Regions from separate parts of the Niveispirillum sp. GW835-FHT14G11 genome, predicted to be linked through region 1. Evidence: riboswitches for the same ligand, from Rfam matches in the RefSeq annotation. Region 1 holds a riboswitch; the other holds the start of a gene.
What was found. Region 1 has a riboswitch for cobalamin ahead of AC1Q7F_RS20965 (HupE/UreJ family protein). Riboswitches for the same ligand answer to the same signal wherever they lie in the genome.
Positions count from the first base shown of each region.

Region 2: another riboswitch for cobalamin. It lies ahead of AC1Q7F_RS13300 (TonB-dependent receptor plug domain-containing protein); the one in region 1 lies ahead of AC1Q7F_RS20965 (HupE/UreJ family protein).

Region 1 covers NZ_JBXAFZ010000011.1:261,046-267,378, forward strand. The annotation lists gene cobN (cobaltochelatase subunit CobN) at 1-2,470, shown strand, start outside; gene AC1Q7F_RS20960 (DUF1636 family protein) at 2,458-2,835, opposite strand; cobalamin riboswitch at 2,893-3,112, shown strand; gene AC1Q7F_RS20965 (HupE/UreJ family protein) at 3,148-3,753, shown strand; gene AC1Q7F_RS20970 (glycoside hydrolase family 2 TIM barrel-domain containing protein) at 3,926-6,333, shown strand, end outside.
Region 2 covers NZ_JBXAFZ010000006.1:214,734-221,066, forward strand. The annotation lists gene AC1Q7F_RS13295 (methyl-accepting chemotaxis protein) at 1-1,135, opposite strand, end outside; cobalamin riboswitch at 1,356-1,539, shown strand; gene AC1Q7F_RS13300 (TonB-dependent receptor plug domain-containing protein) at 1,768-3,618, shown strand; gene AC1Q7F_RS13305 (ABC transporter substrate-binding protein) at 3,618-4,457, shown strand; gene AC1Q7F_RS13310 (FecCD family ABC transporter permease) at 4,624-5,640, shown strand; gene AC1Q7F_RS13315 (ABC transporter ATP-binding protein) at 5,637-6,333, shown strand, end outside.

The DNA.
Region 1 (6,333 bases):
GGCGGCGCTGGGGGAAGCGGGATACGACGCAACACAAGCGCCGGACGGGATGATGGCGATGCTGGCCGGCCCGCTGCCAGACGGGGCCGCGCTGTCGCTGGATGATTATCGCGCCTTGGCGGGCAATGGTGCGCGCGACCGGATCAGCGGTGAACGGGGCGGGGAGGATCGGGACCCGTTATTCGTTGGGGACGAATTCCGGTTCCCTGTCATCCGCTGCGGCAAGGTGCTGGTGGCGGTACAGCCCTCGCGTGGGCATGGGCCCCTGTCCAGCAGCCAGCATCACGCACCCGATACCCCGCCCAGCCATGGCTATCTGGCGTTTCATCTGTGGCTGCGTCACCGCATCGGCATCCATGCCATGGTGCAGGTGGGGGCGCATGGCACGCTGGAATGGCTGCCGGGCAAGGCGGTGGCGCTGTCGGCCGATTGCTGGCCGGAGGTGGCACTGGGGCCGGTGCCCTGTCTCTACCCGTTCGTGCTGAATAATCCGGGTGAGGGCGTGCAGGCCCGCCGCCGCCTGGGTGCGGTGCTGGTCGGTCATCTGCCGCCACCGCCGATGCCGGCCGGGCTGCATGGCGATCTGGCGGCCCTGGAACAGGCGCTGGACGAGTTCGCCCAGGCCGCCAGCCTGGCCCCGCGCCGCCTGCCGCCCTTGCGCGACCGCATCCTGGAACTGGCCTGGGCAACAGGTCTGGCGGCCGATCTGGGCTTCACACCCGATGCCGATCCCGATGCCATGCTGACCCGCCTGGATGCACATCTCTGCGATATCAAGGATATGCAGATCGGTGACGGGCTGCATGTGTTCGGCCGGCGGCAGGAGGCCAAGGGCGAGGCGCGGTTGCTGGCGGCAATTGCCCGATTTACGCGCGGGCGGGGGGAGGGGGCCGATGCCGCCCTGCCACCGGCTCTGGCGTTGGACATCCACTTGACCGACGATGTCGGGGCATTGATGTCGGTCCCGCCGGAGACAGTTTGGACTGGGTCGATCCCAGCAGCGTTGGGCGCCTGGGTGGAGGGTGTGCCCCCGACCTGCGGCCGGGTACGGGCGGCATTGGACAGGCTGGCGGCAGCATTGCTGGACGGCACTGTCCCACCATATCCCGGCTGGAGCCGTGTGCCTGGCATCCTGGCCGGGCTGCGCGAACGGATCGCACCGCGCATCGCCGCCAGTGCCGGGGCGGAGATCGCGGCGCTGCTGGCGGGATTGGATGGGCGCTTCGTGCGGCCGGGGCCGGGCGGGTCGCCGTCGCGCGGCCGGGCCGACACACTGCCCAGCGGGCGCAACCTGTTCGCGTTGGACCCGCGCGCCGTGCCCACGCCGACGGCCTGGGCCCTGGGCTGGAAGGCGGCGGATGCGGTCCTGACCCGGCATCTGCAGGATCAGGGCGACTGGCCGACGCGGCTGGTTGTGGATTGCTGGGGCAGTCCGACGCTGCGCACGGGCGGGGAGGAACTGGCGCTGGCCCTGGCATTGCTCGGCGTGCGGCCCTGCTGGGAGGGGGCGTCGGGCCGGGTGACGGGGATGGAGGTGCTGCCGGCGGGCGTGCTGGGCCGCCCGCGGGTGGATGTCACCCTGCGCATTTCCGGCCTGTTTCGGGACATGTTCCCTCAGCAATTGGCCCTGTTCGACCGCGCGGTGGCGGCCGTGGCGGCGCTGGCGGAGGGTCCGGACGTCAATCCGCTGGCCCTGCATGTGCGGCGGGAGGCGTTCGACCTAATGGCGTCCGGCCTGCCCGGCCCGATCGCGGAGCGTCATGCGGCGGCCCGCATCTTCGGGGCTGCCCCTGGCGCCTATGACGGGGCCGTCGGCGCGCTGATCGCCAGCGGCGACTGGCTTGACCGGTCGCAACTGGGCGCGGCCTATCTCGACGGTTCCTGTCATGCGTATGCACAGGGGCTGGACGGCGTGCCGCTGCCCCTGCAATGGCGACGGCGGGTCCAGGACAGCGACGCCCTGGTCCATGCCCAGGATCATCGCGATACCGATATCCTGAACAATGACGGCATGGTCGGGTTCGAGGGCGGGTTCGCGGCGGCGGCGGCCAGCCTGGGCGTCGAGCCTGCGCTCTATCACCTTGATAGTTCGGACTCCGAAATTATAACGGTGCGCACCCTGGCGGAGGAGACGGCGCGAACTTTGCGCGGGCGGGTGGTCAATCCGCGCTGGATCGCCGCCATGATGCGCCATGGCTATGCCGGGGCGGCGGAGATGGCAGTGGCCGTGGACAGTGCCTTCGCGCTGGCGGCTTTGGCTGGGGCCGCGCGGTCCCACCAGTTCGATCTGTTGTTCGACGCCTATGTGGCCGATGGGGCCGTGGCGGATTTCCTGCGGGCAGAGAACCCGGCGGCGGCCGGACACATTGCCATGCGGCTGGAGGAGGCGATGCGTCGTGGCTTCTGGCACTCGCGCCGCAACAGCACCGGTGCGGAGTTGGCGAGGCTGATGGTGGGTTACGACGGCTGAAGCGGTGGCAGGCGGGCAATCAGCCCCTTCTTCAGCGCCGGTGGTCTTGTGGCCCAGGGCAGCAGCCCGTCCCCCGATGCGGCCAGCAGGCGGGCAGCGGCCAACAGGTCGGCCGGCCCGGTGACGGGATCGACCTCCCCGAACAGGTACTGCCACCGACCAGGACATTGCAGGGCAGCCGAGGGGCCGTGATTGCAGTTGCCCAGGCAATCCACCACCTGCACCGCCACATCGGCGGGCTCTATCGCGCCCATGCCAACGGCAAGAACGGCGCCCGGGCGCGGGTCGGTTGCCAGATCGGGGTTGGTCCCCCGGCAGGACCGGCAGACGGAAACCGTGGGACGGGGGATGTTCGGGTCTGTCATAGGGCGGCAATAGACCGATGGCAGTCCTGCTTGTCAACCATGCGGGGGCGGGTCCATAGTGCCGCCGCTTCCAACGGTTGCCGGTTTCAACACCGGCATGAAAAGGGAACGCGGAACGGGACGGACCCCATCCAACCCTCTAGCCGCGGCTGCCCCCGCAACTGTGAGCGGCGAGCGTTCGATCCATCATGCCACTGGTCCCGTTCGGGATCGGGAAGGCGGATTGGGCGCGTGGTCAGCCGCAAGCCAGGAGACCTGCCGGTGGAACCATAGCCATGACCGTCCTCGGAGGGAGGACGCAAAGGAGGAAGTATGTCGCTTCTGTTCCGCCGCGCCACGGCCTGCGGCGCCGCATTGCTCACCACCAGTCCGGCCTTCGGGCACCATATGATGGATGGCGAACTGCCCGCCACCTTCACCCAAGGGCTGCTGTCCGGCCTTGGCCACCCGGTCATCGGGCCGGACCATCTGGCCTTCATCCTGGCGGCCGGGTTGGCGGTTGCCGTTGCCCGTCTGCCACTGATGCTGCCGGTGCTATTCGTGGCGCTGTCCTGCCTGGGCGTGGGCGTGCATGTTGCCGGCATGAACCTGCCGGCGGCAGAGATCGTCGTGGCTTTGTCTGTGCTGGTTGCCGGTGGCGCGATCGCCAGCGGCCGGACTCTGCCGGTGGCGGCCTGGGCCGGGCTGTTCGCCCTTGCCGGCCTGTTCCACGGTTATGCCTATGGTGAATCGATCTTCGGGGCCGAAGCGACGCCGGTCGCCGCCTATTTGCTGGGGCTGGCGGTGATCCAGTCGGTTATCGCCGTTGGGACAGCGTTGCTGCTGCGCCACCGCGCCTGGATCGCCGGCGCGCTGCCACGCTTGCTGGGCGGGGTTGTGGCGTTGGTTGGGTTGGCGGCACTGGCCGGTCAGGTCTGACCGGCGGGTCTGTGCCGCGCGGCTGCCGGACCCGAGCGGCACAGACCCTTCACAACCGCGACCACCGCGCCGGCCCTCACCACCTGCGGTTCGCCAATCATTTTTGTTGCCAAAAATTATCATACTAATCATACCCAGGTAACGATCTCAGATAATAAATTGGGGGGAGACGATGTCGCGTTCCGCTGTCCTGTCTGGTCTGGCCCTGGCCGTCGGTTTCGCCAGCAGCACCTTTGCGGCGCCGGAGCCCAAAGTGGCGACCGTGCAGGTCGATCCCTCCCGCCCCGATTGGGAGAACCCGGCCGTCAATGAACGCGGCCGCCTGCCGGCCAGCGCCACGATGTTCCCGTTCGAAACGCGCGAAGCCGCTTTGGCGGGCGACCGGGCGGCATCGACGCGGCATTTGTCGCTGGACGGGCTGTGGAAGTTCCATTTCTCCCCTTCCGCCCTGGCGCTGCCCACCGGGTTCGAGAAGCCGGATTATGATGTTTCCACCTGGAAGGACATCAAGGTGCCGGCCATGTGGCAGGCAGAGGGATACGACCATGCCCGCTATAACAACGTCATCTACCCGTTTCCACCCAACCGGCCGCTGATCCCGCATGAGATGAATACGGTCGGCTCCTACCGCCGAGATTTCGATCTGCCGGCCGGCTGGGACGGGCAGGATGTCATCCTGCATATCGGTGCCGCCGGTGCTGCCTATGATGTCTGGGTCAACGGGCAGAAGGTGGGCTATGCGGAGGACAGTAAGCTTCCCAGCGAATTCGACATCACCCGCTTCCTGAAGCCCGGCCGCAACATGGTGGCGATGCAGGTCTTTCGCTGGTCCGACGGCTCCTATCTGGAGGATCAGGATTTCTGGCGCGTGTCGGGGATCGAGCGCTCGGTCCGGCTGGTCGCGGTACCCAAGACCCGCATCCGTGACCTGTTCGTGCGCGCCGGTCTGGACAAGGACTATCGCGACGGAACCCTGTCCGTCGATGTCGCCGTCACCCCGTCGCAGCAGGCGGCCACCGCTCGCCTGACCCTGCTGGGCGACGGCCGGGAAGTGCTGGTGAAACAGGTGAAGATCGGGGCCGGCAACAAGGAAAGATTGGTCACCCTGACCGCTACCGTGCCGGGGGTGAAACCATGGACGGCGGAAACGCCGAACCTCTACACCGCCCTGGTCGAGTTGCTGGATGCGCAGGGCCGCGTGCTGCAGGCCACACCGCAGCGCATCGGCTTCCGCACGGTGGAGATCCGCAATAGCCAGGTGATGGTCAATGGCAAGCCCATCACCATTCGCGGGGTGAACCGGCATGAGCATGACCCGGAGACGTTCCACGTCATTTCCGAGGAAAGCATGCGGCGCGACATCGAACTGATGAAGCAGAACAATTTCAACGCCGTCCGCACCTCCCACTATCCCAACGATCCGCGCTGGTACGAACTGGCCGACGAATATGGTCTGTATGTCATGGGCGAGGCGAATATCGAGAGCCACGCCTATATGGACTATGCCAACAAGAACCCCGAATTGCGGGAGAAGCTGCAAATCGGCTTCGATCCCGCCTGGGACCAGGCCCATATCGACCGTGTCGTGAACATGGTGGAGCGGGACAAGAATCACCCCTCCATCATCTTCTGGTCGCTGGGCAACGAGGCCGGGATCGGCCCGGCCTTCGAGAAAGCCGCCGCCGCTGTGCGCAAGCGCGATCCGGGCCGCCTCATCTCCTATCTCGGCTGGGGCACGCTGGACTGGGACCACCGGCCCAACGCCTATGTCGATATCTACGCGCCCATGTATGACGATATCGAGAAGATGGTGGACTGGGCCACCAACCCGGCCAATACCCAGCCGATGATCCAGTGCGAATATACCCATATGCAGGGCAATTCCGGCGGCAATTTCAAGGATTACTGGGATGTGATCTACCGCTATCCGGACAAGCTGCAGGGCGGCTTCATATGGGATTGGGTGGATCAGTCCATGTATCGCTATACCAAGGATGGAAAGCGCTATTGGGGTGACGGTGGCGAATATGGCCCCAATCCAGGCGGCGATATCGAATTCGGCGATGGCCTGATCCAGCCCGACCGCACGCTCAATCCCCACCTGTATGAGGTGACCAAGGTCCAGTCACCCATCGGGTTCGAAGGTTTTGAGCCCGCCACCGGCCGCGTCACGGTGCTGAATCGCCATGATTTCCGCGACCTGTCGGGCTTCAGCTTCGACTGGGTGGTGGAGGCCGATGGTTCGCCGCTGGCCAAGGGGGAGATGGAAATGCCCGCCGTTCCCGCCCGCGGCCAAGCGGTGATCACGTTGCCGCTGCCCAAGGTGAAGCCGGCGCCGGGGGTGGAATATCTGGTCACCGTCCGGGTTCGCACGCGGGATGGTGCCGTTCCCCTGGTGCCCGCCGGTCATGTGGTCGGGTGGGAGCAGTTCACCCTCACCACCTCTCCGGCGAATGTCACCGCACGGTCGGGCAAGGTCGCCCTGGACCAGCGTGATGGGGAGGTACGCCTGTCCGCCGCCGGTGCGGAACTGGTGATCGACCGGGCCACCGGTCTGGTGAAACGCTATGGCAAGGATGG
Region 2 (6,333 bases), on a different contig from region 1:
TATGCCCGATCTCATCCACCCGGTCGGTGCCGGGGATGGCGGATGTCAGGTCGCCGCGCCGCACGCGGGCCATGGCGTCGGTCAGGGCCAGGATGGGCCGGGCCAGGCTGTTGCCCATCAGCACGAACAGGCCGGCAGCCAGCGCGACCATCACGATGGCGATGATGGACAGGGTGGTGACGGACCGGGTCAGGGCCGCGTCGATCACGCGGGTCGGAACCGTGGTGACCAGCACCCAGCGTTCCTGAACGTCCTTGAAGCGCAAGGGCACGGCGGTGACCAGCCGTTCCTCCCCCTCCAGCCGGATGCTGGCCTGGATGGCATGGTCTTCCTGCTGGGCCTGGGCCACCAGATCGGCCAGGGGGCCCTTTTCCATTGGCTTGTTCAACTGCTCGGCCGTCGGATGCACCACCCAGTGGCCGTTCTGGGCCAGCAGGCGCACATCGCCCTGTTCCAGCGGGCGGAAGGCGGCGAACTGCTTCTGCAGGGCGGTCAGGGCCATGTCGGTGGTGGTGATGCCCACGGGCTTGCCGTCACGCCGGATCGGTGTGCTGACGGTGACCATCAGCACATCCTTGCCTTCCACCGGATAGATATAGGGAGCGGTCAGCATGGTACGGTTGGCGGCCAGCGGGTCCAGGTACCATTCCTTGATCCCGGCCTCCAGGGTCATCACCAGCGGTTCAACCCCTACCGTCCCGTCGGACTTGCGGAAGAAATAGGGCACGAAGCGGCCCGATGCATCAGCACCCTCCAGACCCTTGCCGGCCGTGTCGTCCCCGTCGAAACCACCGGGCTCGAACGCCACGGTTACGCCGACAATGTCGGGGTTGGCGGCCACGGCAGCGGTGGTCTGGCCCGCCAGCAGTTGCCGCGTGAAACCCCCTGTCCGCAGCCCGCCTTCGGCCTGAGCGTTGACAATGCGGACATTGTCGATGGCGTTTTCCACCAGATCGGACGCGATCAGGGTGAAGCCCGTCGTCGCCTCCGCCAGGGCCTGTCGTACCTGCCCGCCGGTGGTACGCTGCGACTGGACGGCGGCACCGATGGTCAGCGCGATGCCCAGACCCAGGCAAAGCCCGACGCCGGACAGGACGAGACGTGTCTTCAGGGAGGAACGGAGCGACCGGATCATGGGCATTTTCCCTTGGGGGCTTCGGGGGAATGGCTGCGCCCGCGTGCTTGCCGGATCCTTTCCCACCGCAGGGTGAGAATAGCGGCGCTTTGTTCAAGCTTTTTGACGGTGGTGCCGATTTTCGCCCGAGGCGGCGCATTGTTGTCCCCATGCCACATGGACGGGGGTGACATGCCGGGGCGGCTCCAAGGGTTTCCTTGCGCCCCCTTCGCGGGCGCGGTAAGACCCGTGCATCGATGGTTCCCCCGGCAACGGGGGTGAAAAGGGAATGCGGTTAAATTCCGCAGCTGCCCCCGCAACTGTAAGCGGCGAGCGAAGCCCGACATGGCCACTGGGAAACTGGGAAGGCCGGGCTGATGCTGTGACCCGTGAGCCAGGAGACCTGCCGTCGGCAATGCGTCGCGCGGCCATTGGGCGGGGTGCCCCGATGGGACGGTTTACCGTTTCGCGCCGGCGCTTCCGAAGGAGTGCGCGGGTGGAACGTTTGTTTGGAAAGGGGCCCGTGGCGGCCATCATCAGGTCCAGCATATCGGTGTGAAGGCAGAGGTTCCGCCATGGCGGAGCGCTGTCGATGCCGACCGCACGCACATCCCTCCGGATTCGTCAGAAAAGAACGGATCGGAGCCTTAGAAGTGAGCCACATTACCCATTTGCGCGCCACCCTGCTGGGTGCCGCCGCCATTCTGACCGCCATGCCGGCATGGGCCGACCCGACCCAGGTCGCCGAAATCATCGTCACCGCCAACAAGGTGCCGACCGCGCAGGCCCGCGTGGGCAGCACGGTCAATGTCATCGACGCCGCCGAGATCGAGCGCCGGCAGCAGGTGCAGGCCATCGATCTGCTGAAGCGCCTGCCGGGCGTGTCCATCTCCCGCAATGGCGGGCTGGGCAGCACCTCCACCGTCCGCCTGCGCGGGTCGGAAAGCGGCATGGTCAAGGTGCTGATCGACGGCGTGGAAGTGAACGACGCGTCGGGTGCCAACAACGAATTCGACTTCAACAGCCTGATGACCGGCGATATCGAGAAGATTGAGGTGCTGAAGGGTCCGCAAAGCGCGCTTTACGGCAATGACGCCATGGCCGGCGTGATCAATGTCATCACCCGGCGCGGCGAAGGCGAGACCCGGATCCGCGGCACGATCGAGGGCGGTTCCTATGGCACCTTCCGCCAGCAGGCCTCGCTGACTGGCGGCACCGAACAGGCTGATTACGCCCTGTCGGCCGCCAACCTGTCCACCGACGGTTTTTCCCGCACCTTCGTGGGCGACGAGAAGGATGGCACCGATGCCCGCTCCGTCAGCGGCCGGGTCGGTTTCCAGGCCAGCGAGATACTGCGCTTCGACCTGAATGCCGGCTGGTCCTGGCTGGACACCGAATTCGATCCGTTCGGCGGCGATGGCCCGTCGGACCAGGAGAAGGAGACGTGGCAGGTCCGCGGTGCGGCCAGCCTGTCACTGCTGGATGGCAAGTTCGAGAACAGCCTGGCGGCATCCTATGCCGGCACCGACCGCGATTTCGACGAACCCACGGGCTTCTATCGCTTCTCCACCTTCGACAGCCGGCGCAAGGCGCTGGATTATCAGGGCAATCTGCATCTGCGCGACAAGGATGTGGCCACCATCGGCCTGTCGGTGGATGAGGAGGATGCCAAGACCACCAACACGGTGGGCACCACCACCACCACCGGCCTGGATGACAAGGTCACCACCAAGTCGGCCTTTGCCCAGTATCAGGCGGCCCTGACCGATGACCTGACCGTCACCCTGGGCGGGCGCGTCGATGATCATGAGCAGTTCGGGACGGAAGGCACCTGGCGCGCCACCGGTGCGTATGAGGTGCCGACCACGGGCACCATCCTGCGCGCCAGCTATGGCACTGCCAACAAGGCGCCGACGCTGTATCAGCTGTACGACCCGTTCTATGGCAATGCCAGCCTGAAGGCCGAAGAGGGCAAAGGCGTGGATGCCGGGTTCGAGCAGCCGTTGCTGGATGGGCGTGTCAGCTTCGGCGCCAGCCTGTTCCGCAATGTTTATGACAACATGATCGCGTTTTCCAACGGCTATATCAATGTCGCCAAGGCGCGGACCAAGGGTGTGGAACTGACCTTCCAGGCGCAGCCGGTGGAAAGCGTGCTGATCCAGGCCAACTATACCTATCTGGAAGCCAAGGACCGCCGTACGGGCCGCGACCTGCCGCGCCGGCCGCAGGACACGATCAACGCGTCGGTGGACTGGACCGTCGCCCAGGGCATCGATCTGGGGGCCGCCCTGCGCTATGCCGGCAAGCAGCGCGACACGGCGTCCGCCACCGCGCCCATCCTGGATGATTACACCGTCGTGGACTTCACGGCCCGCTGGGCGGTGCTGGACAATGTCAGCCTGTTCGGCCGGGTGGAGAACCTGTTCGATGAGGATTACCAGGAGGTTCGCACCTATCGCGCGCCGGGCCGGTCGGCCTATGGCGGCGTGACGGTGACGTTCTGATGCGGATCGGCGTCGCCCTGCTTCTGGCAGCCCTGACGGCCACCCCGGTAGGGGCGGCGCCGAACCCACATCCCGCTGGGCGTGTGGTTTCGCTGTCGCTTTGCGCTGACCAGTTCCTGCTGGCGCTGGGCGTGCCGAGCCAGATCGCCGGGCTGACGCGGCTGGCGGGGGACGACCATCTGTCGCCCTATGCCGCGCAGGCCGCCGGGATGGTGACGCATGACGGGACGGCGGAAGCCGTGCTGATGCTGAAGCCCGATCTGGTGGTGGCCGGTGGATACGCCAGGGCCCAGACGGTGGGCATGCTGGAACGGCTGGGCGTGCCGGTGCTGAAGCTGAAATCGGCGCAGCGGCTGGACGAGATCCCGGCGCAGATCGAACAGGTGGCCAAGGCCCTGGGCAGGGATGCCGAGGGCCAGCGCCTTGCCGACGATCTGCGGGCCCGCCTGGCCGGCCCCGGACCGGGCCCACGGCCCACGGCGGCACTCTACCGGCCGGGGAGTGAGGTGCCGGGCACGCGCGGCATCGTCAATGACATGATGAATGCCGCCGGGCTGGAGAATATCGGTGGGCGGATGACGGGCCGGCCCAATGGAAGGGTGGCGGTGGAAACGCTGCTGCTGAACCCGCCCGACCTGCTGGTGGTGGACAGCCTGCGCCCCGACCGGCCGGGCATCGGGCAATCGGTGCTGGACCACCCGGCCCTGACACGGACGCGGGGCGGGATGGCGGTGGCGGGCTTTCCCATCGCCTATTGGCTGTGCGCCACGCCAGCCTCGATCGAGGGGGTGGCGTTGCTGGAGAAGGTGGCGGGGGAAGCGTTGGGGGATCAGGAATGAACGTCGCCATCACTATCGCCTCCCCGGCGAAGGCCGGGGCCCAGGGGCCAAAGGGTCAAACATTCCCGCATGCCCCGATCCACGCTGCCGACGGGTCGGGCTTGCGGCCCCTGGGCCCCGGCCTTCGCCGGGGAGGCGAAGAGAGTGCGGATATGGGAGGTGCCACATGACTGCCGTCACGCAGCCGGTGTCCACATCGACCTTCCCCATCCTCCCGGTCCTCCTGATCCTGTTCCCCATCCTGCTGGTCGCGTCCTTCCTGGTCGGCCCGGCGGACGTGCCGGCCGGGGATCTGCTGTCGGGCCTGTTCTCCGACCAGGCCAGCCCCGCCGCCCTGATCGCGCGGGAAATAAGGCTGCCGCGGGCATTGCTGGGGGCGCTGGTCGGGGCCGGGCTGGGCATGGCGGGGGCGGCTTTGCAGGGGTATCTGCGTAACCCGCTGGCCGAACCATCGCTGATCGGGGCGTCGTCATCAGCCTCGCTGGGGGCGGTGCTGGCCATTTATTTCGGGCTGTCGGCGACGGCACCGCTGGCCCTGCCGCTGGCGGGGATGGCGGGGGCGGCGCTGGCCATGGCGCTGATCCAGGGGCTGGCGGGGCGCGATGCGTCGGTGCTGATGCTGATCCTGGCCGGGCTGGCGGTGCAGACGCTGGCCGGGTCGCTGACCTCCCTGGCGCTCAACCTGGCGCCCAATCCGCATGCGGCACTGGAAATCGCCTTCTGGCTGCTGGGCAGTCTGACCGACCGCACCAACGACCATCTGCTGGTCTCCGCCCCCTTCATCCTGGCCGGTATTCTGGTGCTGGGGGGCAGCGGCCGGGCGCTGGATGCGCTGGGGCTGGGCGAACGCACGGCGGCCAGCATGGGCGTGGACCTGAACCGGCTGCGCTGGCGCGTCATTGCCGGCACGGTGCTGGCGGTGGGGGCGGCGGTGGCGGTGACGGGCAGCATCGGCTTTGTCGGGCTGGTGGTGCCGCACCTGCTGCGCCGGGTCACGGGCAACCAGCCGTCCAAGCTTTTGTGGCCGTCGGCGCTGGCCGGGGCCTGCCTGCTGATCGCGGCGGATATCATGGTGCGGCTGCTGCCCACCAATGACGAATTGAAATTGGGCGTCGTTACGGGCTTGATCGGCGCGCCCTTCTTCTTCCATCTGTTGCTGCAAACCAGGGAGCGGATGCGATGAGCCTGCTGTCGGTCCGGAATATCAGCGTGGCGCGCGGCGGTCGGCCGGTGCTGGACAGGGTGGACCTGTCGGTGGGTGCCGGGGAATGCGTGGGCCTGATCGGGCCGAACGGGGCGGGCAAATCCACGCTGCTATCGGTGATGGCCGGGCTGCTGCCGGCCCAGGGCGCGGTGGCGCTGGACGGCAAGGCGCTGGCCGACTGGCCCAGGGCGGAGCGGGCGCGGCGCATCGGGTTTCTGGAGCAGGGGGCGACCTGCCACTGGCCGCTAACGGTGGAGCGGGTGGTGACCTTGGGCCGCCTGCCGCATGCCAGCCCCTGGGGTGGGGAGCAGGCGTCCGACCGGGCCGCCATCGACCGTGCCATGGCGCAGTGCGACGTCACACAGTTCGCCACCCGCAATGTCACCACCCTGTCGGGCGGGGAGCGGGCGCGGGTCATGCTGGCCCGCGCGCTGGCCGGCGATCCGGCCGTGCTGCTGGCCGATGAGCCGGCCGCCGGTTTGGACCCGTATCACCAGTTGCAGGTGATGGAACTGCTGGCCGAGCTGGCGGCGGGCGGCATGGCGGTGGTCGTGGTGCTGCACGACCTGACGCTGGCCCTGCGCCATTGCACGCGGCTGTGCCTGCTGGACGAGGCCGGGCGAGTGGCGGGCGATACCGGGCCGGAGGCGCTGCTGGACAGCGGGGCGCTGG